Breoghania sp. L-A4: one gene and its partner. The protein of the gene in region 1 interacts with the protein of each later gene in a pairwise test. Links are inferred from orthologs where the notes say so. Each region holds a gene or a part of one and is shown in the gene's direction. Other genes may lie near its edges. The genes, in order: trkA and ptsN.

Region 1 (11,578 bases):
TGATCGAGGCGGAACTCTTCGGTCACGAGAAGGGCGCCTTCACCGGCGCTCAGGCGCGCAGCGCCGGCCGGTTCGAGCAGGCCGACGGCGGCACGCTGTTCCTCGACGAGATCGGCGACATGCCGATGGAGGCGCAGACACGCCTGCTGCGGGTGCTGCAGCAGGGCGAATACACGGCCGTTGGTGGCCGGACGGTGATCAAGACCGATGTGCGGATTGTCGCCGCGACCAACAAGGACCTGCGCCAACTCATCAATCAGGGACTGTTTCGCGAGGATCTCTATTTCCGCCTGAATGTGGTGCCGCTGCGGCTGCCGCCGCTGCGCGAGCGCGCCGAGGATCTTCCCGATCTGGTGCGCCACTTCTTCATGCTGGCGAACAAGGAAGGCCTGCCGACCAAGCAGCTGGAACCCGCGGCCGTCGAACGGCTCAAGCGCTATCGCTGGCCGGGCAATGTGCGTGAGCTGGAAAACCTGGTTCGCCGGCTCTCCGCGCTCTATCCGCAAGATGTCATCACCGCCAACCTGATCGACCAGGAGCTGTCTCAGCCGGCCTCGATCAACGAGGATCCGGACGCGGATAATGACGACGCGAACCTCTCGGCGCAGTGGAGCGCTTCTTGAACGGCTATTTCTCCAATTTCGGCGACACGCTGCCGCCGCCGGGCCTGTATCACAGGATCCTCAAGGAGGTGGAGTATCCGTTGCTCAGCTCGGCGCTTGCCGCGACCCGGGGCAATCAGATCAAGGCCGCGGAGCTTCTTGGCGTGAACCGCAACACTCTGCGCAAGAAAATCCGCGATCTCGACATTCAGGTCATCCGCAATTCCCGCTAGATGGGGACCTCCCGACGGCGTGTCCATTCCGGCCGGAACGTGGACACCTGTGTCCGGTCGGACGCGTCCGCAAGCGTCACGAGCGCCGGACTTTCCGCCACGCGGTTTTGACAATTTTTGCCTCGCAGATGTCGCATTTTGGCGACAGTGTGGTATCCGTGACGCAGTGCACCGATTGTCGGCATCGCGGCCCGGCCCGCCCACGAATGGAATATTGACTGTCCATGACCCTGCTGAGCGACGCGGAATCGGAAAAGACCTTGCGCCCGCCCGGTCAAGGAAACCGGCTGGTCCGGTCCTACGGTCTGGTGTTCATGGTCCTGTCTCTGGTCTCGGTGGCGGCGACCTTCGCTGTCCTGACGGGCATGACGCCGATTGTGCCGAGCCAGGAGGTAATCTCGATCGCGCTGGGCTGCAACGCCGTGGTCATCGGCGCCCTTTGCCTCGCGATCGGCTGGGAAATCTACGGTTTGTGGGTTGCCCGAAGACGGGGCAGGGCGGCGGCGCGATTGCAGGTTCGCATCGTTGGCCTGTTCAGCGTCATTGCGGCGGTCCCAGCCATCCTCGTGGCGATTGTCGCGACCATCACGTTGGATCGGGGTCTCGACCGCTGGTTTGAGGAACGCACCCGGCAGATCATCGACAATTCACTCACCGTGGCGCGTGCCTACCTGCAGGAGCATGCGCGCGTGCTTCGCGGCGATCTCATCGCCATGGCCAATGACGTCGACCGGGCGAAGTCCGTCTACGACTACGAGCCGACCCGGTTTGATTCGTTTTTCGAAGCCCAGGCGAGCCTGCGCACCTTGCCCGCGGCATTTCTGCTGAAGAAGGACGGCACGGTTGTCACCCGCACCGTGGTCGACCCCAAGACCACGGTTCTCATGCCGCCGGCGTCGGCGTTCACGCAGGCCGAGAAGGGCGAGCCCGTTCTCATCGCGCCGGGTGTTTCCAGTCAGGTGGGTGGGATCATCAAGCTCGTCGCCTATGACGACATCTTCCTGTATGTGGCGCGCGCCATGGATCCGCGCGTCGTCGATTACCTGCGCATCGCCCAGGAAGGCGAGAGCGAGTACAACGATCTCGAAAAGAGCCGTTTCGGCGTCCAGATCGCGTTTGCCCTTGTCTATACCGGCGTGGCGCTGGTGTTGCTGCTGTCGTCGATCTGGGTGGGGTTTGGCTTCGCCAATCGCATGGTGTCCCCGATCCGCCGGCTGATCAGCGCGGCCGACCAGGTGTCGGAAGGAAATCTCTACACCCAGGTGCCGATAGACCGGCGGGAAGGGGATCTTGCCAATCTTGGGGCCACCTTCAACAACATGACGGCGCAGTTGCGCGGCCAGCGCGACGCGCTGTTGTCGGCCAACGACCAGATTGACCGCCGCGCGCGGTTCACCGAGGCCGTGCTGGCCGGTGTCACGGCGGGGGTTATCGGCATCGACGATGGCGGGCGCATCACCCTGATCAACCGCTCCGGACTCAGCTTGCTGGACCATTCGGAAGACGAACTGCGCGACCGCAACATCACGGATGTGGTTCCCGAGCTCGCCGATATCGTCAACGAGATGCTGGACGACAGCTACGCGCGCGCCATTCAGGGGCAGATCACGCTGATGCGCGGCGGCCGAGAGCGCATCGTCAACGTGCGGGTGACGACCGAACAGTCCGCAAAACGTGAGCACGGCTATGTGGTCACGCTGGACGACATCACCGACCTGGTCAGCGCCCAGCGGACATCCGCCTGGGCTGACGTGGCGCGGCGCATCGCGCATGAAATCAAGAACCCGCTGACCCCGATCCAGCTGTCGGCCGAGCGCATCCGGCGCCGCTATGGCAAGCAGATCGAAACCGACCGCGAGATTTTTGACCAATGCGTCAACACGATCATCCGCCAGGTGGGCGACATCGGACGGATGGTCGACGAGTTCTCCTCCTTCGCCCGGATGCCGAAGCCGGCCAAGGAGGATCGTGATCTCGTGCCAGTGGTGCGCGAGGCGGTGTTCATGCAGTCCGTGGCTCAGGCCGACATAGACATCAAGATGGAGCTGCCGCAGACCCCGTTGATCGCCCACTTCGATCACCGGTTGCTCGGCCAGGCGCTCACCAATGTCATCAAGAACGCCACCGAAGGCGTTCTTGCCGTCCCGGAAGTGGACCGTGGCAAGGGCCGCATCACCGTCTCGCTGAGCAAGAATGATGGCTTCTGTGTGGTCGATGTCATCGACAATGGCGTCGGCCTGCCGCACGAAAACAGGCAAAGATTGCTTGAACCTTACATGACAACGCGCGAGAAGGGCACCGGACTGGGGCTCGCGATCGTGCGAAAGATTCTCGAAGATCACGGCGGTGGCGTCGAACTGCTTGATGCTCCCGACGTGGCCGGCGGCGGCCGTGGCGCCTGGGTGCGCCTGACGATCGCGGCCAGCGACACATTGCCGGGCACACTTGATATTGATCCTGATTTAGAACCTCAAACAGAAGATCCGGTCGCACCCCATGGCGTCTGACATTCTCATCGTTGACGACGAAGCGGACATCAGGGACCTCGTTGCGGGGCTCCTTGATGACGAAGGCTATGAAACACGCACCGCCGCTGACAGCGACAGCGCATTGGCGGCCATCGAGGAACGGCGGCCGTCGCTGCTGGTTCTCGACATCTGGCTGCAAGGCAGCCGGCTCGACGGTCTTGCGCTGCTCGACGTGATCAAGCAACAGCACCCGGACCTGCCGGTGGTGATCATTTCCGGTCACGGCAACGTCGAAACCGCCGTCTCCGCGATCAAGCGCGGCGCATACGACTATATCGAAAAGCCGTTCAAGGCGGACCGGCTCGTCCTGATCGCCGAACGCGCTTTGGAGGCGTCCAAACTGCGCCGCGAGGTGCGTGACTTGCGCCAGCGCAGCAGTGACGCCAGCCAGTTGATCGGCACATCGAGCGCCATCAGCCATTTGCGCCAGACCATCGACAAGGTTGCGCCAACCAACAGCCGCATCCTGATTTCCGGGCCGTCGGGCTCCGGCAAGGAGCTTGTCGCGCGTACGATCCACGCGATCTCCAACCGCGCTCAAGGCCCCTTCGTGGTTATCAACGCGGCGACGATCACGCCGGACCGGATGGAAGAGGAGCTTTTCGGCGTCGAGCCCGAGGACGACCGGCCCCGCAAGGTGGGGGCGCTCGAGGAAGCCCATGGCGGCACGCTTTATCTCGATGAGGTCGCCGACATGCCGCGCGAGACGCAGGGCAAGATCCTGCGTGTTCTGGTGGACCAGAATTTCACGCGCGTCGGCGGGGCGACCCGTGTGCATGTGGATATCCGCATCATTTCCTCCAGCGCGCGGAATCTGGACGAGGAGATCGCCGAGGGCCGCTTCCGCGAGGATCTGTTCCACAGGCTGGGCGTCGTGCCGTTTCGTGTGCCCGCGCTCTCGGAGCGCCGCGAGGACATCCCCGAACTGATCGACTTCTTTTCCGAACAGATATCGAATGCGACCGGAATTCCGCGGCGCCCCATCGCGCCGGATGCCATGGCTGTGTTGCAGACCCACGACTGGCCGGGAAACATCCGCCAGTTGCGCAACAACGTCGAGCGTCTCATGATCCTGTCGCGCGGCGATCCGGATCGCGAGATCACGGCGGATCTGCTGCCGGCCGAGGTTGGCGCCACCTTGCCGGGCCTGTCCTCCAACAATGGCGGCGATCATCTGATGGCCCTGCCGCTTCGCGAGGCCCGCGAGGTCTTTGAGCGCGATTACCTGCAGGCGCAGATCAAGCGGTTCGGAGGAAACATTTCCCGCACCGCGGAATTTGTGGGAATGGAGCGCTCCGCTCTTCACCGCAAGCTGAAATCCCTCGGTGTTTCATGATATCGCTGATGCGGAGCCTGACGTGGACCGCGCGTCCCGGCCGGGCACGATACGCATGCACGGCGTCCATAGGCATGTCCGGGATCTGTGCGGCGCCGCCGGGAGCGCCGGTGCGGATTTGATCGCGGCGTATAGGCCTTCGCGAAGGAACAACACATGAAAGTCGTCATTTGCGGCGCCGGCCAGGTCGGCTACGGCATCGCCGAAAAGCTCGCTTCCGAGCAGAACGATGTTTCGGTCATCGATTCCTCGCCCAATCTGATCAACGCCATCCGCGATACGCTTGATGTGCGCGGCTTCGTCGGTCACGGCTCGCATCCCGACACTCTGGCGCTGGCAGGCGCCGACCAGGCCGACATGATCATCGCGGTCACCCTTTATGACGAAGTCAACATGGTTGCCTGCCAGGTGGCGCATTCGCTGTTCAATGTGCCGACCAAGGTTGCCCGCGTCCGCGCGCAGAGCTATCTGCGCACCCACTGGCAGGATCTCTTCTCGCGCGATCACATGCCGATCGACGTCATCATCTCTCCCGAGGTGGAAGTGGGCGAGATGGTGCTGCGCCGCCTGTCGCTGCCCGGCGCCGTGGAGACCGCGCGCTTCTGCGATGACCACGTCGTTGTTGTCGGCATCATGTGCGAAGAGGACTGCCCGGTCGTCGATACGCCGCTGCGCCAGTTGACCGAGCTGTTTCCCGACCTCAGCGCGGTGGTGGTCGGCGTCCAGCGGGAGAACCGTCTGTTCGTGCCCAAGAGTGCCGATGCGCTTCTTGTTGGCGATCTCGTCTACGTGGTGGCCCGGCGCGACCACGTCCGCCGCGCCCTGGCGATCTTCGGACACGAGGAGCCGGAGGCCAATCGGGTGGTCATCGCCGGCGGCGGCAATATTGGTCAATATGTTGCCGAGAACCTGGAGAAGCGGCAGTCCCGCGCCAAGATCAAGATCATCGAGTTCTCCCGCGATCGCGCCCTGAGCATCGCCGATCGTCTCAAGCGCACGGTGATCTTGCACGGCAGCGCGCTCGACCAGCAGATCCTGCGCGAGGCCGACATTCAGGACGCCGACACGATGGTGGCCCTGACCAACGACGACGAAGTCAATATCCTGTCGTGCGTCATGGCGAAGAAGCTTGGCTGCCGACGCAATCTCAGCCTTCTCAACAACACCAGCTATCCGGCATTCGCCCACGCCCTTGGTATCGACGCCTATATCAACCCGCGTGCGGTGACGATCTCGAAGATCCTTCAGCATGTCCGCCGCGGCCGAATCCGGGCCGTGCATTCCCTGCAAAACGGCGCCGCGGAGGTTATTGAGGCCGAAGCGCTGGAGACCTCGCCGCTGGTCGGCAGGCCGCTGAGCGAAGTCGATCTGCCGCCGGGCATCCGCATTGGCGCTGTGTACCGTGGTGACACCGTGATTACGCCGGACGGCAGCACCCAGATCCAGGCCAAGGACCGGGTGGTGATGTTCGCCATGGCCGAACGGGTGCGCGACGTCGAACAGATGTTCCGCGTGAGCCTCGAATTCTTTTGACCTGCGGCACAAGGCGGCCTTGAGCGGCGATGACCGGCATCCTGTTTCACTTTTCAATCGTGTTGCTGGGCTTCAGCTTCGCCATGCTGCTGCCCGTGGCCGTGGCCGCGACATCCGGCGACACGGGGCGCTGTTCGATTTCTTTCTGATCGCCGCGATGAGCGGCTTTTGCGCGCTGAGCTTTCTGTTCGCGCTCAACGGCAGACGCAGTGCGTTCGGTCGCATGCAGAGCTTCTTGCTGCTGACGCTGTGCTGGGTGGTGCTGGGGCTGATCGGCGCGCTGCCGTTCGCCATCACGGCCGGCCTGTCGCCAGCGGATTCGGTCTTTGAATCGGTCTCCGGCCTGACGACCACCGGCGCGACGGTGTTCACCAACCTGGCCGACTATCCGCTGGCGATCATCTTCTGGCGCGCCGAGCTGCAATGGCTTGGCGGATTGCTCACGTTGCTCAGCATCACGCTGATTTCCGCGCCGGCCGGTATCGGCGGACTGCCGGACCGCCACATCCGTCTGGCGGAAAGCGCGGAAGGCATGATGGGCCATCGGGTTGTCAACGCCGTGCGGGACATCGCCGGACTATATCTGCTCACGACGGTCGCTTGCATGATCTGTCTGCTGCTCTCCGGCATCCCGCCAATCGACGCGCTCTGTCTGGCGCTGGCCACCGTATCCACGGGCGGCTTCGTGCCAATCGACGGCAATATTTCCGATTACGGCAACCCGTTCGCGGAGATTGCGATGATCATCTTCATGCTGCTCGGCGCCAGCAGTATCCTTTGGCAGCGCATGCTGCTGACCAACCGGCGCCAGTTGCTGGCCCGGCACAGGGAGAGCTACTCGGTGATGGCTCTCGCCGGGATTGTGGGGCTGATGTATGCGCTGACGCTGTTCCGCGCCGCCGGGTCCGTCGATGTCCTGAGCCCTTTGACCGCGTTGCGCGAAGGGTTGTTCACGGCCGCGTCACTCGTCTCGACGACCGGCTTCGAGGTGCGCCATGGCGGCTTTGCGGTGCTGCCGCTGACCCTGGTGATGTTCATCGCCCTGGTGGGCGGGGGGACGTTTTCGACCGCGGGCGGTCTCAAACATTACCGCCTCGGCGGCATGCTGGTCCAAGCCTACCGAGAGCTCGGGCGGCTGGTCTATCCGCACGGTATCCGCTCGGCGCAATTCGGCAGCCAAGTCTATGACATCCAGCTCATGAAGGCGATCTGGAGCTTCTTTTCCGCGTCCATCGTCGTCGTGGCGTTTGGCTCGCTGGCCCTTGCGCTTGAGGACATCGACTACGAGGGCGCCCTGGTGGCCTCGATTGCGGCGTTCTCGAACATCGGCCCGCTTTATCCCAACGGCTGGCTTGCCGTGGGAGCCGAGGCCTGGCCGGCCTACGCGGCGCTCAACGGTCCGTCCAAGATGATCCTTTGCACGATCATGATTCTCGGCCGGATCGAAGTTCTCGCCCTGTTTGCAGCGGCCAACCACACGTACTGGCTGCGCCGCTGATGCGTCGATGCACAGGGGCAAACCTCTCGCACAGAACGAAAATCTCACAATTTGACATAAGGCTAGGAAGAGCGGTGCAACCTTGGTCAGGTTTGTTGACAACACCGAATTGGTGCCTGAAGGTGGATTGACGAACGCTTGGATCGTCAGCTTCCAGAGATTGCGCGGCGGCCGTTCCGGCGCTTGTTACTGTCGCAGGGCACGAATTGGGCGCGATATAGTCTGGAATCACAGTGCCTTTGCTCCGAAAATCCTGCACCGGCTGGGACGGCACTACGACGCTCGTTCCATTCGCAATGCGAAAAAATTCCTCTATAACGAATTGTGAATCTTCAGGACGCTTTCGGCACGTATTGAGTAGAGGCAGCACCGGGACCGACGTTCCTCGACAACGGAGTTTCCCTGTGAAATCAATGCGTTTGACGGCGGTGTCCGGTGATCGATAAAATGCGGTAGAACGCAGCGGCGGCGTTCGCTGATACAGGACAAAAAGAAACATGGCTGACCGAGCTCAGAATCTTCAAGATACTTTTCTCAATCATGTACGTAAGAGCAAGACTCCGCTGACGATATTTCTGGTCAACGGTGTTAAGCTGCAGGGCGTTGTGACCTGGTTCGATAACTTTTGCGTCTTGTTGCGCCGCGATGGTCACTCGCAGTTGGTCTACAAGCACGCGATTTCCACCGTTATGCCGAATCAGCCGGTTCAACTCTTTGATCCCGCTGATGAAGAGGCTGAAAAGGCGGTCAGCTAATTGAAACCCATAGACCGGGGGACGACCGGGACGAACGCGAAGACCTGGGGCATGAGCCGGAGCGCCAGGACGATGGCTCGTATCTGACAGCCACCGAACGGACGCGTACGCTCGTGATCGTGCCCGTGCTGCCACGCCGCGATCTTCAGAAATCCAGACGGATCGCCAAGGGGGAGGGCACGGACGGCAGTCTTCCCGCGACCGCCGCCGTTCCCATCCGAACCGCCGAAGCCAGACGCGAGGAAGCGATCGGCCTTGCGCTGGCGATCGATCTTGACATTCGTCACGCCGGCATCGTGCGTATCTCGACGGTCCGTCCGGCGACCTTGTTCGGCACAGGCAAGGTGAAGGAACTCGAAGGCCTCATCGCGGCCGAGGGTGTTGACCTTGTGGTGGTGGATCATGCGCTGACGCCGATCCAGCAGCGCAATCTCGAGAAGGCATGGAACGCCAAGGTCGTTGACCGTACCGGGCTTATCCTGGAAATTTTTGGCGAGCGCGCCCGCACCCGTGAGGGACGGCTGCAGGTGGAGCTTGCGCATCTCAATTGGCAGAAGAGCCGGCTGGTGCGCAGCTGGACGCACCTTGAGCGCCAGCGCGGCGGCCTTGGATTTGTCGGCGGCCCGGTGAAACCCAGATCGAGGCGGATCGCCGCCTCATTCAGGAACGCATCAGCAAGCTGGAGCGCGAGCTCGAGCAGGTGCGCCGCACCCGCAATCTGCACCGCTCGGCACGCAAGAAGGTTCCGCAACCGGTGGTGGCGCTCGTCGGCTACACCAATGCAGGAAAATCAAGTCTGTTCAATCGCTTGACGGAATCCACGGTCTTCGCCAAGGATCTTCTGTTCGCCACGCTGGACCCGACCCTGCGCCGGATTACCTTGCCGCACGGCGTGGAAATCATCCTGTCTGATACCGTCGGCTTCATCTCCGATCTGCCGACACATCTGGTCGCGGCGTTCCGGGCAACCCTTGAAGAGGTGCTTGAGGCCGATCTGGTGCTGCATGTACGCGACATCGCGCATGAGGACACCGCCGCCCAGGCCGCCGACGTGGAACATACGCTGCAGCTTCTGGGGCTTGGCGTTTCAGAAAAGACCCGAATCGTCGAAGTGTGGAACAAGATCGACCTCCTCGAGCCGGAACACCGGGCGAGCCTGCTGGCGAGGAACGCCGACGGGAAGGGCCCGTTGCGCTCTCCGCCGTGACAGGCGAGGGCGTCGATGATCTTCTCGCCCGCATCGAGACCATCATGACGCGGGAGCGCGAAATCGTCTCGCTCACGCTGTCGTCCAGTGATGGCGCTTCGCTTGCCTGGATCTATCGCAGCGCGGAAGTGCTCGACCGCGAGGAAGCGGATGGCGGAGACATCATGCTGACTGTCCGGGTGCCCGACAAGATTTCCGAGGTATTCCGGGCGCGCTTCAAGGGTCAGATGGTCGCGTGAGGGTCATGTGTCCGAGGTGCTGACGGCCGCGGGGGCATCGCCGCCGCGTTCGATGCGCTTTGCCTCCTGCCACAAGGCTTCCATGTCGTCGAGGCTCATGGCCTCCAGGCCGCGGTCGTCGGCGCGTGCGCGGGTCTCGATGTGCGCGAAGCGGCGCCGAAACTTGCGATTGGTACGGCCCAGCGCCTTCTCGGGATCGATCTCCAGGTGCCGCGCCAGATTGGCCATGGCGAACAGCACGTCGCCCAGTTCGTCCTCCATCTCCGGGGTCGTATCCGGCCCGGCCTCCTCGATCTCGGCCTCGAGTTCGTCGAGTTCCTCCCTGATCTTGGCGATCACGGGCCCGGCCTTGCCCCAGTCAAAGCCCACATGAGCCGCCTGCTTCTGCAGCTTCTCCGCCGTGGTCAGGGCGGGCAGGGTGACCGGCACCGCATCGAGCAGCCCGCGGCGCGCCTCGGCATCCTTGCCCTGCGCGACGCGCCGCTCGGCGCGTTCGCGCTTTTCCTCTCTCTTGATCGCGTCCCACTGGCCCTTGGCCATGCCCGCATCGCGGGCCTCCGCGTCGCCGAACACGTGCGGATGCCGCCGGATCATCTTTTTCGTGACCGCCTGGACCACGTCGCCGAAGGCGAATTGCTCGAGCTCCTCAGCCATGCGGGCGTGATAGACCACCTGCAGCAGAAGATCGCCGAGTTCCTCGCAAAGGTCGTCGGAATCGCCGCGATGAATGGCGTCGGCCACCTCATAGGCTTCCTCGATCGTGTAGGGCGCGATGCTCTCGAATGTCTGTTCGACGTCCCACGGACAGCCGGTTGCCGGCTCGCGCAGCGCCGCCATGATCTCGATGAGACGGGAAATGTCGCGGGAGGGCTGCATGGCGTGATCCGATTCTGGCGGCGGGACTGTATCAAGCTTACCAGAGGCGGCTGGGCCATTCGAGGAGCACGCAAGGCGCACGGAGCATGAAACAGGGGCCGGCATGGCTGCCGGCCCCTGGCGCCTGCAAGTGCGCCGGGCCTCAGAACGGGATGGCGAGGCGGCCGGAGGCCGACCAGACCTGGACGTTCTGGCCGAGGCCAGCGACCTCGCCGCCGAGCGAGACGGAGACGCCGTTCGTCGTGGTCAGCGCGATGCCGGCGCCGGTGCGCCCCGACAGGCCGTCCACATAGCCGGTGTCGACGGTATTGACGGCATCGCCGTCGGAGAAGTGGGCGTCGCCGTAGGCTTCTAGATAGGGGTTCAGGATGGTGCCCTCGCTCACCTGGAACGCCTTGCTGATGCGCCCGCCAAGCGATGCGCGACCGGTGTAAACGTCGCGCGCGGCGTGGACGCCGCCGAGGCTGTCGGTGTAGCCGTCCTGGTTCTCCCATAGCACGAAGACCTTGGCCGACGGCGCCAGCGTGAAGCCGCTGTAGCGATGCGCGCCGGAAAGCCCGGCCGAGGCGATCCAGCGCGAGGCGTCGAAGGAGCCTCTGGCGGCGCCGGCGGTGGCGTCGTAGGAGATGCCGCTCCAGCCGACCAGGCCGTCGAGGCGCAGCGCCGGCATCAGGCGCCAACCGGCATAGATGCCGATGGTGACGCCGCTGCCGTCGAGATTGCCGACGAGCGTGTTGAACGTGTAGTCGAAGGTCTCGTAGCCGGCGAAGG
Region 2 (11,376 bases), 2.1 Mb from region 1 along the record:
ACAGCCGTTTGAGGCGCGCCGCCGCGGCCCGGCGTGTGATCCGCGCACCTCGACAGCGCGCGCGGAAGTCTCTAGATCAGTCTGCAAGACCATGGTACGGCCCGCCCGGAACGCCTGATCCCGGCCGCGGCCCTCACAGCCTTCGCGAGATCCGCCACAGTGAAACTGTTTCCCTTCCCCGGTTCCCGGGCCTCACGCTCAGGGACATCCCGCTCCCCGGCCAGCGGATCAGGCAACGGCTCGGCCGCGCCCGGCGCGCATCAGGGCGCGGAGCGGGACATCGAGGGCGAAGGCGCGCTGGTCATCGAGGGCATCGCCAAGAGCTACCGCCGGCGCAAGGTCGTCAAGCATGTCAGCCTGTCGGTGCGCCGCGGCGAGGCCGTGGGCCTGCTGGGGCCCAACGGCGCGGGCAAGACCACCGTCTTCTACATGATCACCGGGCTGATCCAGCCCGACCACGGCACCATCCATCTCGACGGCTTCGACATCACCCGGCTGCCCATGTACCGCCGCGCGCGGCTGGGCATCGGCTATCTGCCGCAGGAAGCCTCGATCTTTCGCGGCCTCAACGTGGAGCAGAATATTCGCGCCGTGCTCGAGGTGGTGGAGCCCGACCGGGCCCGCCGCGAGCATGAGCTCGACGAGCTGCTGGGCGAGTTCGGCGTGTCGCACCTGCGCAAGTCGCCCTCGATCGCGCTGTCGGGCGGCGAGCGGCGGCGCGTGGAAATCGCCCGCGCGCTGGCCAGCCGGCCGTCGTTCATCCTGCTCGACGAGCCCTTCGCCGGCATCGATCCCATCGCGGTCGGCGACATCCAGGAACTGGTGCATCACCTGACCGCGCGCGGCATCGGCGTGCTGATCACCGATCACAACGTGCGCGAGACGCTGGGGCTGATCGACCGCGCCTACATCATCGCCGCCGGCGAGGTGCTGACCGAGGGCCTGCCGCGCGACATCGTCGACAACCCCGACGTGCGCCGCCTCTATCTGGGTGAACAATTTACGTTGTAGCGGGGATTCGGAATCACTCTTTACGCTTTGATGCATTATTTGCGATAACCTGTAGGCAAGAATCGGACCAGATCGCAGGGACGCGTCGACGCCATATGGCCATCTCACCGAGATTAGAGGTACGTCAAAGCCAGTCGCTGGTGATGACACCGCAGCTGATGCAGGCGATCAAGCTGCTGCAGCTGTCGAATCTCGACCTCATCGCCTATGTCGACACCGAGCTGGAGCGCAATCCGCTTCTGGAGCGCGGCGAGGCCGAGGACGGCGCGCCCGCCGAGGCGTCCGGCGTGGATCGGGAGGCCGGTTCCGAGGCGGACCATGATGCCCCGGCCGGCGATCAGAACGCGGCGACCGGCGAGGCGGGCGAGAGCTTTGCGAACACCGCGGAGATGGATGGCGGCGGCGACCAGAACGCCGCCGACTGGCTGGAAGCCCAGCTCGAAAAAGACCCGTCCGGCATCGCCGACAAGCTGGACACCGATTTCAGCAACGTCTTTCCCGAGGACACGCCCGGCGGCAAGGGCGACGCGGGTCCGCAGGGCGGCGATCCCTGGCAGACCACCTCGTCGCGCGGATCGGGATCGGGCGAGGACTACAATCTGGAATCCTTCGTCGCCGCCGAACAGTCGCTGGCGGGATATCTTTCCGAACAGATGGTGCTGGCGGTCCAGCGTCCCGAAGACCGGCTGATCGCCCAGAACCTGATCGACAATGTCGATGAGGCAGGCTACCTGCGCGCGGATCTGACGGAGATTGCCGAAAAGCTCGGCGCCACGCCGGACGCGGTCGAAGCGGTGCTGGGTGTCCTGCAGACGCTGGATCCCACCGGCGTCTTCGCGCGCGATCTGACCGAATGCCTGACGCTGCAGCTCAAGGAGCGCAACCGCTACGATCCGGCCATGCAGGTGCTGATCGAGAATCTCGAGCTGCTGGCCCGGCGCGACTTCGATCCGCTGAAGAAGCTGTGCGGCGTCGATGACGAGGATCTGTCGGAGATGATCGCCGAGATCCGCGCGCTCGATCCGCGCCCCGGCAGCGCCTTCGGCTCGCTGCTGATCCAGCCGGTGGTGCCCGACGTGGTGATCCGCGCGGCGTCGACCGGCGGCTGGAACATCGAGCTGAACAGCGAGAACCTGCCCAAGGTGCTGATCAACCGCACCTACTACGCCAGCGTCGCCAGGAACGCGCGCGGCGAGCACGACAAGGCCTATCTCGTCGACTGCCTGCAGACCGCCAACTGGCTGGTCAAGAGCCTCGACCAGCGGGCCAAGACGATCCTCAAGGTGGCCACCGAGATCGTGCGCCAGCAGGACGCCTTCCTGACCCATGGCGTGCGCTATCTGCGGCCGCTCAACCTGCGCACCGTGGCCGACGCCATCGGCATGCACGAGTCCACGGTTTCCCGCGTCACCTCGAACAAGTACATGGCGACGCCGCGCGGGATTTTCGAGTTCAAGTATTTCTTCACCTCGTCGATCGCCTCTTCCGAAGGCGGCGACGCGCACTCCGCGGAATCCGTGCGCCACCGCATCAGGCAGTTGATCGACGAGGAACCACCCAGCGCCATTCTGTCCGACGACACGATCGTCAAGTTACTGAAGGAGGCCGGTATCGACATAGCAAGGCGTACGGTTGCAAAGTACCGCGAGGCGATGCGCATTCCCTCCTCCGTCCAAAGGCGGCGGGAAAAACGGGCATTCGCCTAGATCATCCGCGGCACTACGCATCCGCGGCGCAGCCCGATGTGATTGACTTACGTGCGCTTGAGTCTTAGAAGACCGGGCCTGACCGACGTCGGTGTCCCGGTATGGCGCACATATCGGAAACTGGGCATGCACGGCATGCCATGACGCAATAGGGGCGCCCCGTCCTGCGACGGGACCGCCCTTGTCAGACCGGAGCACACCGGGCCGCGGCATCGCGGAAACCGCGTGTTGATTCCGGCATGACCCACGTTTGCGTTGGGAAAACTCAGAGGTTCCTATGACTTTGCGGATTTCGGGAAAGAACGTCGATGTGGGCGACGCGATGCGCGTCCATGCACAGGAACGCATCGACGACGCGCTGTCGAAGTATTTTGACGGGGGCTATGACGGCACCGTCACGCTCGGGCGCGAGGGCTCCGGTTACCGCGCCGAATGCAAGATCCACCTGGACACCGGCGTGGTGCTGCAAACCTCGGCCGATTCCCAGGATCCGCGCGTCAGCTTCGATCAGGCGGCCGACCGGATCGAAAAGCGCCTGCGCCGCTACAAGCGCAAGCTGAAGGACCATCACAACGGCGACAAGGGCGCCGACGCCTTCGCCGCCACCGCCTATGTCATCGCCTCTCCGGAGGACGACGAGGAACTGGAAGAGAATTTCAATCCGATTGTGATCGCCGAGACGCCGGAGCGGGTCAAGACGCTGACCGTCGGCATGGCGGTCATGGAAATGGACCTCACCGAAGTTCCGCTGATCATGTTCCGCAACGCGGGCAACGGCGGCCTCAACGTCGTCTACCGGCGGTCCGACGGCAACATCGGCTGGATCGACCCGTCCCTGGTAGCCCAGGGAACCAACAACGCGTGAAAAACGTTGAGTCCGGACGCACCTGCGTCCGGGCTCCGCGCGCCGACCACCGGGACCGTCCGCGGCCGGGGATCACGGCGCCTCCGAGGCCCGATCGGGCCCGTCACGCAGCCAATGGGCATTTGCAATGGATCTGAGCGACCTCATCACCGCCGACGCCATCGTCCCGGCATTGAAGGTGAACAGCAAGAAGCAGGTGATCCAGGAACTGGCCGGCAAGGCAGCCTCGATCACCGGACTTCCCGAACGCGATATCTTCGACACGCTGCTGCAGCGCGAACGTCTCGGCTCCACGGGCGTCGGACACGGCATCGCCATCCCGCATGGCAAGCCCGTCGCGCTCGACCGGCTCGTCGGCGTCTTCGCCCGGCTCGACCGGCCGATCGACTTCGACGCGCTGGACGACCAGCCGGTGGATCTGGTTTTCGTGCTTCTGGCGCCCGAGGGCGCGGGCGCGGATCATCTCAAGGCGCTGGCCCGTATCGCGCGGCAGTTGCGCGATCCCAGCATCGCCGCCAAGCTGCGCGCCAGCACTGACACGGACGCGATCTACGCGCTTCTGACGCAGAACCTCAATTCCAACGCCGCCTGACGGCGGCGGCGAGCCTGTGGTTGTCGCCTTTAGAGGACACATCCCTCGATTGGCTATCCGCGAAGGGCCCGGCGAGCTGAGCCAGTGCGGGCTGCTCAGCCGAGCCCGAAGACAAAATCATCAATTTCGAAAACGTTTTCCAGCATTTCGCGGGGAACGAATTCTCCCTCATAGCCGTCGCCGTACTCGTAGATGAATTTCCTGGGACTAAGAAACAGGCCCCATTGAAACTGGTACCAGTCACGCGTCTCGACCGTCGAATGCGGCACGAGCACCAGGAACATCGGTACGTAAATGGGCTTTCCCTTCACCAATTCCGGCAACTTCAATTCAAATTTGCTCGGCTTGGTGTCGCCTACCGCCAAGGTGCACGGCCGCTCCGGGAAGCTATAAAGACATCCATTCTCAATTTTTGTGTAGTTGATGCTAAAGTGGGATATTCCCCGAAACGTTTCGTCGAGATCAAAGCGATCAAAAACCATCTTCGAAGACTTTATTGGCGCCCCACCCTCATTTTTGAGCATTATCCCAACAACATATAATTGATAGTAATCAATAGACGCACATTCTCCACTCTCGATGCGTATGTTGCACTCGCCGGCCTGTGCCAGCTTCCTGTTCTCCGATTCGACAAAGCCACGCATCTGCTCGTCGGTCGGTCCGCCCTGCCGAAGCACGGCGTTTTCAATGAAAACCGAGTCGAAAATTTCGTTGACTCGCTGGCGTTCAACGAGCCCCACAGCAAATGCCGCATAGCTGTTCACGACCTGCGGCGGTGCGGGGGCTTCTGCCCAAAACAGACCCAAAGCCTTTTCGGTCACACCAAGGGCATTTGAGACATTGCCCAGCAGGAACGCCATCAATCCGAGTATCCAGATCGGTTCAAACTTCATTCTGCTAAAAAGGCCACTCATCGCGTCAAGCCACCGTGCGCTGTCACCATTGAGCGACGGCTAAAATACCAGACTGGCTGGCACTCGACCAGAATTCATGAACCAGTCGATGGCTCCGCCTCACACGAGAAACGGGTAGCCGCCTTCCAGCTTCAAGAGCGCGATCTTGGTCTCGAGCCCGCCCGCGCCGGAATAGCCGCCCAGGCCTTGCGCCGAGAGCACCCGGTGGCACGGGATGATGACGGGAATCGGATTGGCGCCGCAGGCCTGGCCGACCGGCTGGCCGCAGGTGCCCAGCGCCGCGGCGATCTCGCCATAGGTTCGCGTCTGGCCATAGGGAATGGCCGACATGGCCGCGAAGACCTGCTGGTGGAACGCCGCGCCTCTGGGCGCGAGCGGCAGGTCGAAGGCCTTCAGTGTTCCGGAAAAATAGGCTTTGAGCTGGCCGAGCGCCTCGACAAGCAGAGGCGTGCGCGCGCCTTCGTCCTCGCCCGACCAGTCAAGCGCGACGATGGCATCGTCGCGCGCGCTTACCGCCAGCCGCCCGACGGGCGTGTCCAGCGTCGCTACAGGCATGGCATGTGCCTCGCGTCAGACATTCCCATCGGACCGCGGTTTGGCTAGAGCAAATCCAGGATAAGTGGATACCGGTTATCCGTCCGGATTTGCTCCAAAACAAAGACTTAGAGCAACGATCCGATTCTGTAAGAAACGGATCTGCTCTAGTGGACGCTGACCGTGGTCAGCTCGGCTTCCATTGCGTTGGCGATGACCGCATCGCGGCTGTCGGCCAGCATGATCGGCGAGCCGTCGGCGCTGAGCAGCGCCCACAGCTTCATGCCGCCGATCATCTGCGGCGCATTGGGGAACATGTTCTTGACGTCCTCGGAGCGGACTTCGCGGATGTATGCGATGTCACCATCACCCAAATGAGCGAATGTCTCCGCATCGACGCGGTTTACTTCATCGTGCACCATGGTGATCCCTTTTGTTGTGCGGCCTGCCAAATGGTTGCGCAGTTCCGCCGGCGCCTGTGCGCCCAACGATGCCGTCAGTCGTGCGTGCTGATGTCGATCTTGCGCACGATGCGTGCGGGTTCCGGACGGGCAAGGTCGATGGAGAGCAGACCGTCCTTGAGATCGGCGCCGAGAATCTCGATGCCTTCCGCCAAGACGAACGCGCGCTGGAACTGCCGCGCGGCGATGCCGCGATGCAGATACTGCCGCTCGCCGTTGTCGTCGCTCTGGCAGCCCCGGATCACCAGCTGGTTCTCCTCGGCGCTGACATCGAGCTGATCGCGCGTGAATCCCGCAACGGCCAGCGTGATGCGCAGCATCTCGCCAGTGACGCCGTCCGCACGCGGCAGGCGCTCGATATTGTAGGGCGGGTAGCCGTCATTCGCGGCTTTGGAAACCCGGTCCAGCACCCGCTCGATATCATCGAATCCGAGCAGCAACGGGCTGGAGAACGCCGATAGACGCGACATCGTCAAAGTCCTTTTCAAGCGACCTTGAAGGTCCGGACCCGAGACGTCCTCTTGCGACGCGCCTCATGTGGCATCCGGTCGGACCCGTTGGGGGTCCGCTTCCTCCCCAATATGGGCAAGTCGGTTTGCGGCTTCAAGCGAACAGGTGATTTATCCCGCCTGCGCGATGACGTGGGCGAAGGAGCCCATCACGGTGCCGGCGCGCAGTCCGATGGTGCCCAGATACTGGCCTTGCGCGTCGGTGGCGGCGAACAGCCGCTCCGTCTCGCGCCCGTCCGTACCCTCGCGCAGGATCGAGGCGTAGTGGAATTCATGGGCGCTGAGCGGATGCGCCCAGGGCGCGACCGAGCCCAGCGGCGTCAGCCGACGGTAGCCCAGATGCAGCTTGCGGCTGGCGAAACTCGTCTCCAGCGGCAGCAGCCCCGCCATGGCGTGGCGCGCGCCCTCCGCATCCACCAGCCCCTCGCCCAGCACCATGTAGCCGCCGCACTCGCCATAGACGCGGGTGCGGGCGCGCGCCGCCATGCACAGCCGGCTGAGGAACGTCCGCGCCGCGGCGATGCGGCCGGCGTGCAGTTCCGGATAGCCGCCGGGCAGATAGATCGCGTCGGCGTCCTCGGCGGGCGGCTCGTCGGCAAGCGGCGAGAAGAACGTGAGCTCCGCGCCGGCGCGGCGCCAGCCGTCGAGCAGATGCGGATAGGCAAAGGCGAAGGCGTCGTCGCGGGCGATGGCGATGCGCTGGCCCAGCGGCGCCAGCCCGTGGCCGCGTTCCGACCGCGGCAGCGTGCTCGGCGCGGGCTTTGCGAGCGGCCGCGCCACCTCCGCCAGCCGGTCGAGATCGAGCGCTGCGTCCACCGCGTCCGCCGCCGCTTCGAGAAATCCCTCGAGATCCGCATGCTCGCCCGCCTGCACCAACCCCAGGTGGCGTTCGGGCAGCGACAGCGCCTGGGAGCGCGGCACGGCGCCCAGAACCTCGACGCCGATATCCTCCAGCGCGCCGCGCAGCATCGCCTCGTGCCGGGTGCTGCCGATGCGGTTGAGCAGCACGCCGGCGAGCGTCAGTCCGGGGCGATGATCACGGAAACCCCGCACCAGCGCGCCGACGGACTGCGCCTGTTTCGCCGCATCCACCACCAGCACCACCGGCGCATCGAGCGTCATCGCCAGATCGGCGGTGGTGCCCGAGCCGTCGGCCGCGCCGTCGAACAGCCCCATGACGCCCTCGATGATCAGCAGATCGCGGCCCCGCGCCTGCCGCCCGGCGAGATCGAACAGCGTGCCCTCGCCCATGCCCCAGGCGTCGAGATTGACGCATGGCGCGCCGCTGGCCGCTTCATGATATCTGGGATCGATGTAGTCCGGCCCTGCCTTGGCCGACGCCACCTTGCGGCCCGCGCGGGCGTAGGCGCGCAGCAGGGCCAACGTCAGCACCGTCTTGCCGGAGCCGGACGCCGGTGCTGCCATGACCAGCGCCCTTGCGTTTCCCGTCTGCGCGCTCATCCCGCCTGCGACGCGTCGTTGCGGGCCAGCGGATCCGCGTCCAGCACGCGGCCTTCCAGCGCGCCGAGCCAGTCGAGGCCCGCGCGTAGACGCACGACGCCGCCCACGCAGACGATCGCCGGGGGCTCGAGATCCGACGCCGCCACATCGCTTGCCGCGCGTGCCAGTGTGGTCTCCAGAACCTGCTGGTCGGGCAGCGAGGCGCGGGTGATCACCGCCACCGGCTCGTCCGCGCTGCGGCCGCCCCTGATCAGTTCCTGCGCGATCTGCTCGAGATGCTTCATCGCCATGTACATGACGATCACCGGCGTCGCCCGGGCGATCGCCGCCCAGTCGAAGGCGCTCGGCGTCAGCCCGCTCTGGTCGTGTCCGGTGAGCAGGGTCACGGACTGGTTCACGTCGCGGTGGGTGAGCGGGATGCCCGCATAGGCCATGCCGCCGATGCCGGCGGTGACGCCGGGAATGATGCGGAAGGGAATCTTGGCCGCCACCAGCGCCAGCGCCTCCTCGCCCCCCGGCCGAAGACGAAGGGATCGCCGCCCTTCAGCCGCAGAACCCGTTTACCCGAGCGCGCCAGCTCGATCAGCCGGAGCGAGATGTCGCGCTGCTTGGGCGAGGGCTTGCCGCCGCGCTTGCCGGCGTATTCGGTCAACGCTCCCGGCTTGACCCAGTCCAGAATGCGCGTGTCGACGAGCGCGTCATAGACCACCACATCCGCCTGGCGCAGGCCGTTGAGCGTGTGCAGCGTCACCAGCCCCGGATCGCCGGGGCCGGCGCCGGCCAGCCACACCCAGCCCGGCTCGAAGTCGGGCAGGAAGCCGCCGGACGGCGGCGCGAGCGGATCGGATTGCGGTGGGGCGGATTCGTCTGTCATGTTCCGGTTTTACGCTGTCGCGCGCGCGCCGCCAAGGCCGCCCGGCACAGCGCCCCGATTGCGCGCTTGGCCCTCGCATCGCGCGAGGTTGCCGCCTATAAAGACGGCATGAACCAGGCCGCCCCTTCCGAGCTGCGCCGGGGCTGGACCACCGGCGCCTGCGCCACAGCCGCCACCAAGGCAGCCTTCGAGGCCTTGCTGTGCGGCCGGTTTCCCGATCCCGTGACGATCACCCTGCCGCGCGGCGAGCAGCCGTCGTTCGCGCTGGCGACGGAAGAGACAGGCGACGGCTGGTGCAGCGCCGGCATCGTCAAGGATGCGGGCGACGATCCGGATGTCACCCACGGCGCGCTGGTCTCCGCCCGGGTAGGGCTTTTGCCGCCGGGTTCCGGCGTGGTGTTCAAGGCTGGCGAGGGCGTCGGCACGGTCACCAAACCCGGACTGCCGATCCCGCCGGGCGAGCCCGCCATCAACCCCGTGCCGCGAACGATGATGACGGAGGTGGTCGCCGAAGTCGCCCAGCGGCTCGGCGCCAGGGGCGACGTGGAGATCACCATCTCGATCGCCGATGGCGCGCGGCTGGCGCAAAAGACCATGAACCCCCGGCTGGGGATCCTCGGCGGCCTCTCGGTGCTCGGCACCACCGGCATCGTGCGGCCGTTTTCCTGCGCCGCCTGGATCGCCTCCATCCATCGCGGCATCGACGTGGCCCGCGCCACGGGCCTCACCCATGTGGCGGGCGCCACCGGCGCCACGTCGGAAGCCGCGGTGCGCGCCCATCACGGCCTGCCCGAGGAGGCGCTGCTCGACATGGGCGACTTCGTCGGCGGCACATTGAAGTACCTTCGCCAGCACCCCGTGGCCCGCGTCACCATCGCGGGCGGCCCGGGAAAGATCACCAAGCTGGCGCAGGGCCATCTGGATCTGCATTCCAAACGCGGCCAGGTCGATTTGAACGCGCTCGCCGACCTCCTGCGGTCCAACGGCGCCGATCCGCGCCTTGTCGATCTCGCGCGCGGCGCCAACACCGCCAAGCAGGTGTTCGACGCCTGCGAAAAGGCCTCAATGCCGCTCGGCGACATTATCGCGGCCCGGGCGCTGACGACCGTGCGCCACGTGCTGCGCGACGCGCCCATCCAGGCCGACGTGCTGGTCATCGACCGCGCGGGAACCCCAATCGGCCATGCCCAGGAGCAAACGGCCGAAAACCAGACGAATGAGTGACCGATGAATGAACCGCTGAAGATCCTGCTGCTGGCCGGCACCCGCGAAGCCCGCCTGCTGGCCGCCCGGCTCAAGGATGACGGCCGGGTCCGCGTCACCGCGTCGCTCGCCGGCGTCACCAGCGCCCCCGCCGGCCTCGGCGTGGAGACCCGCAGCGGCGGCTTCGGCGGCGTCGAGGGACTGGTTGACTATCTGCGCGCGGGGAAATCGCCGCGCTGATCGACGCGACGCACCCCTTCGCCGCCCGGATGACGCGCCACGCCGCCGAGGCCTGCGCCGTCACGGGCACGAAACTGCTGCGGCTGCAGCGCCCGGCCTGGCAGCCGCTGCCGGAGGATGAGTGGAAACTGGTCGCGGATGCCGCGGCAGCCGCCGCCGCGCTGCCCGCCGGCGCCCGCGCCTTCCTCGCGATCGGCAAGACCGATCTCGCCGCCTTCTCGGCGCGCGCCGATGTCTCCTTCACGATGCGGATGATCGATCCGCCGGAGCCGGACGCGGAGATGCCGAAAGGAAAAGTCCTGCTGGCGCCACCGGGAGAAAACACCCGCGACGAGGCGGCGTTGCTGCGCGCGCACAGGATTTCCGTGCTCGTCGCCAAGAACAGCGGCGGCAAGGCGGGAGCCGCCAAGCTCGCCGCCGCCCGAGCCCTCGGCCTGCCGGTGGTGATGATCGACCGGCCCGAGCTGCCGGTCATGGAAACCGTGGCGAATGTGGAAGAAGCCTGCGCCTGGGTCGCGCGCCTGGCGCAGGAGTGACCGGGCTACCGCTCCGCGCCGGCGCTCTCGTGTTCGGCCAGCGCCTTGATGCCGGCGATCGAGAACGTCGTCACGTGCCGCGCGAAGGCGCGGATTTTCGCGCCGGGCACCACATAGCCCTCCTCGCTGCGGTGATCGAGCTGGCTGAGCATCATCAGGGCCCGGCACTGGCTGACAATGCTGGTGCAGCACAGCTGCACGTTGTCCGGGCTCAGGCCGCCGCCGGCGATCCGCTGGATCACGTCGAGGAAATGCTGCTGCGTCGATCGCAGCGCGGCGTCGCGCAGATCATCGACATGGCCGCTCGGCTGGGTGACCTCGAAGCGGATGAGCCGTTCGAGCTGGTCGCCACCGAGCAGCCAGGTCAGCCGGTCGACCACATAGCCGTAGAGCAAGTCGTCCGCGGCGATCTCGCTGCGTGGCGGCGTCGCCGCGCCGCCCTCCTCATAGGTCTTCAGCACTTGGCTCCA

Evidence for each region.
Region 2: the proteins of trkA (region 1) and ptsN interact in binary tests that used the Escherichia coli proteins (3 or more experiments, as listed by UniProt). The link is inferred for Breoghania sp. L-A4 from one-to-one orthologs.

What each region holds. Positions count from the first base shown.
Region 1 is NZ_CP031841.1:2,625,390-2,636,967, forward strand. What follows is about bases 4,118-7,043. They hold trkA (Trk system potassium transporter TrkA), read left to right. Parts: upstream 4,118-4,855; coding sequence 4,856-6,232; downstream 6,233-7,043. Other genes in these bases: D1F64_RS12050 (sigma-54 dependent transcriptional regulator), read left to right, coding at 4,118-4,699; D1F64_RS12060 (potassium transporter TrkG), read left to right, coding at 6,390-7,043. Outside these bases: D1F64_RS12045 (PAS domain-containing sensor histidine kinase), read left to right, coding at 1,060-3,342; more of D1F64_RS12050, read left to right, coding at 3,332-4,117; more of D1F64_RS12060, read left to right, coding at 7,044-7,730; RNA chaperone Hfq, read left to right, coding at 8,228-8,485; mazG (nucleoside triphosphate pyrophosphohydrolase), read right to left, coding at 9,935-10,807; D1F64_RS12080 (autotransporter outer membrane beta-barrel domain-containing protein), read right to left, coding at 10,950-11,578. UniProt on the Escherichia coli protein: Part of the constitutive potassium transport systems TrkG and TrkH. May regulate the transport activity of TrkG and TrkH systems. Binds to NAD(+) and NADH.
Region 2 is NZ_CP031841.1:525,640-537,015, reverse strand. What follows is about bases 2,718-5,441. They hold ptsN (PTS IIA-like nitrogen regulatory protein PtsN), read left to right. Parts: upstream 2,718-3,709; coding sequence 3,710-4,174; downstream 4,175-5,441. Other genes in these bases: D1F64_RS02555 (methylated-DNA--[protein]-cysteine S-methyltransferase), read right to left, coding at 5,188-5,441; D1F64_RS02560 (hypothetical protein), read right to left, coding at 4,270-5,034; raiA (ribosome-associated translation inhibitor RaiA), read left to right, coding at 2,995-3,582. In the rest of the region: lptB (LPS export ABC transporter ATP-binding protein), read left to right, coding at 280-1,011; rpoN (RNA polymerase factor sigma-54), read left to right, coding at 1,107-2,717; more of D1F64_RS02555, read right to left, coding at 5,442-5,643; D1F64_RS02550 (DUF1150 domain-containing protein), read right to left, coding at 5,790-6,044; D1F64_RS02545 (Hsp20 family protein), read right to left, coding at 6,119-6,553; D1F64_RS02540 (cobyrinate a,c-diamide synthase), read right to left, coding at 6,704-8,053; D1F64_RS02530 (cobalt-precorrin-5B (C(1))-methyltransferase), read left to right, coding at 9,036-10,151; D1F64_RS24995 (precorrin-6A/cobalt-precorrin-6A reductase), read left to right, coding at 10,155-10,370; D1F64_RS02525 (precorrin-6A/cobalt-precorrin-6A reductase), read left to right, coding at 10,400-10,906; D1F64_RS02520 (TetR/AcrR family transcriptional regulator), read right to left, coding at 10,912-11,376. UniProt on the Escherichia coli protein: Seems to have a role in regulating nitrogen assimilation.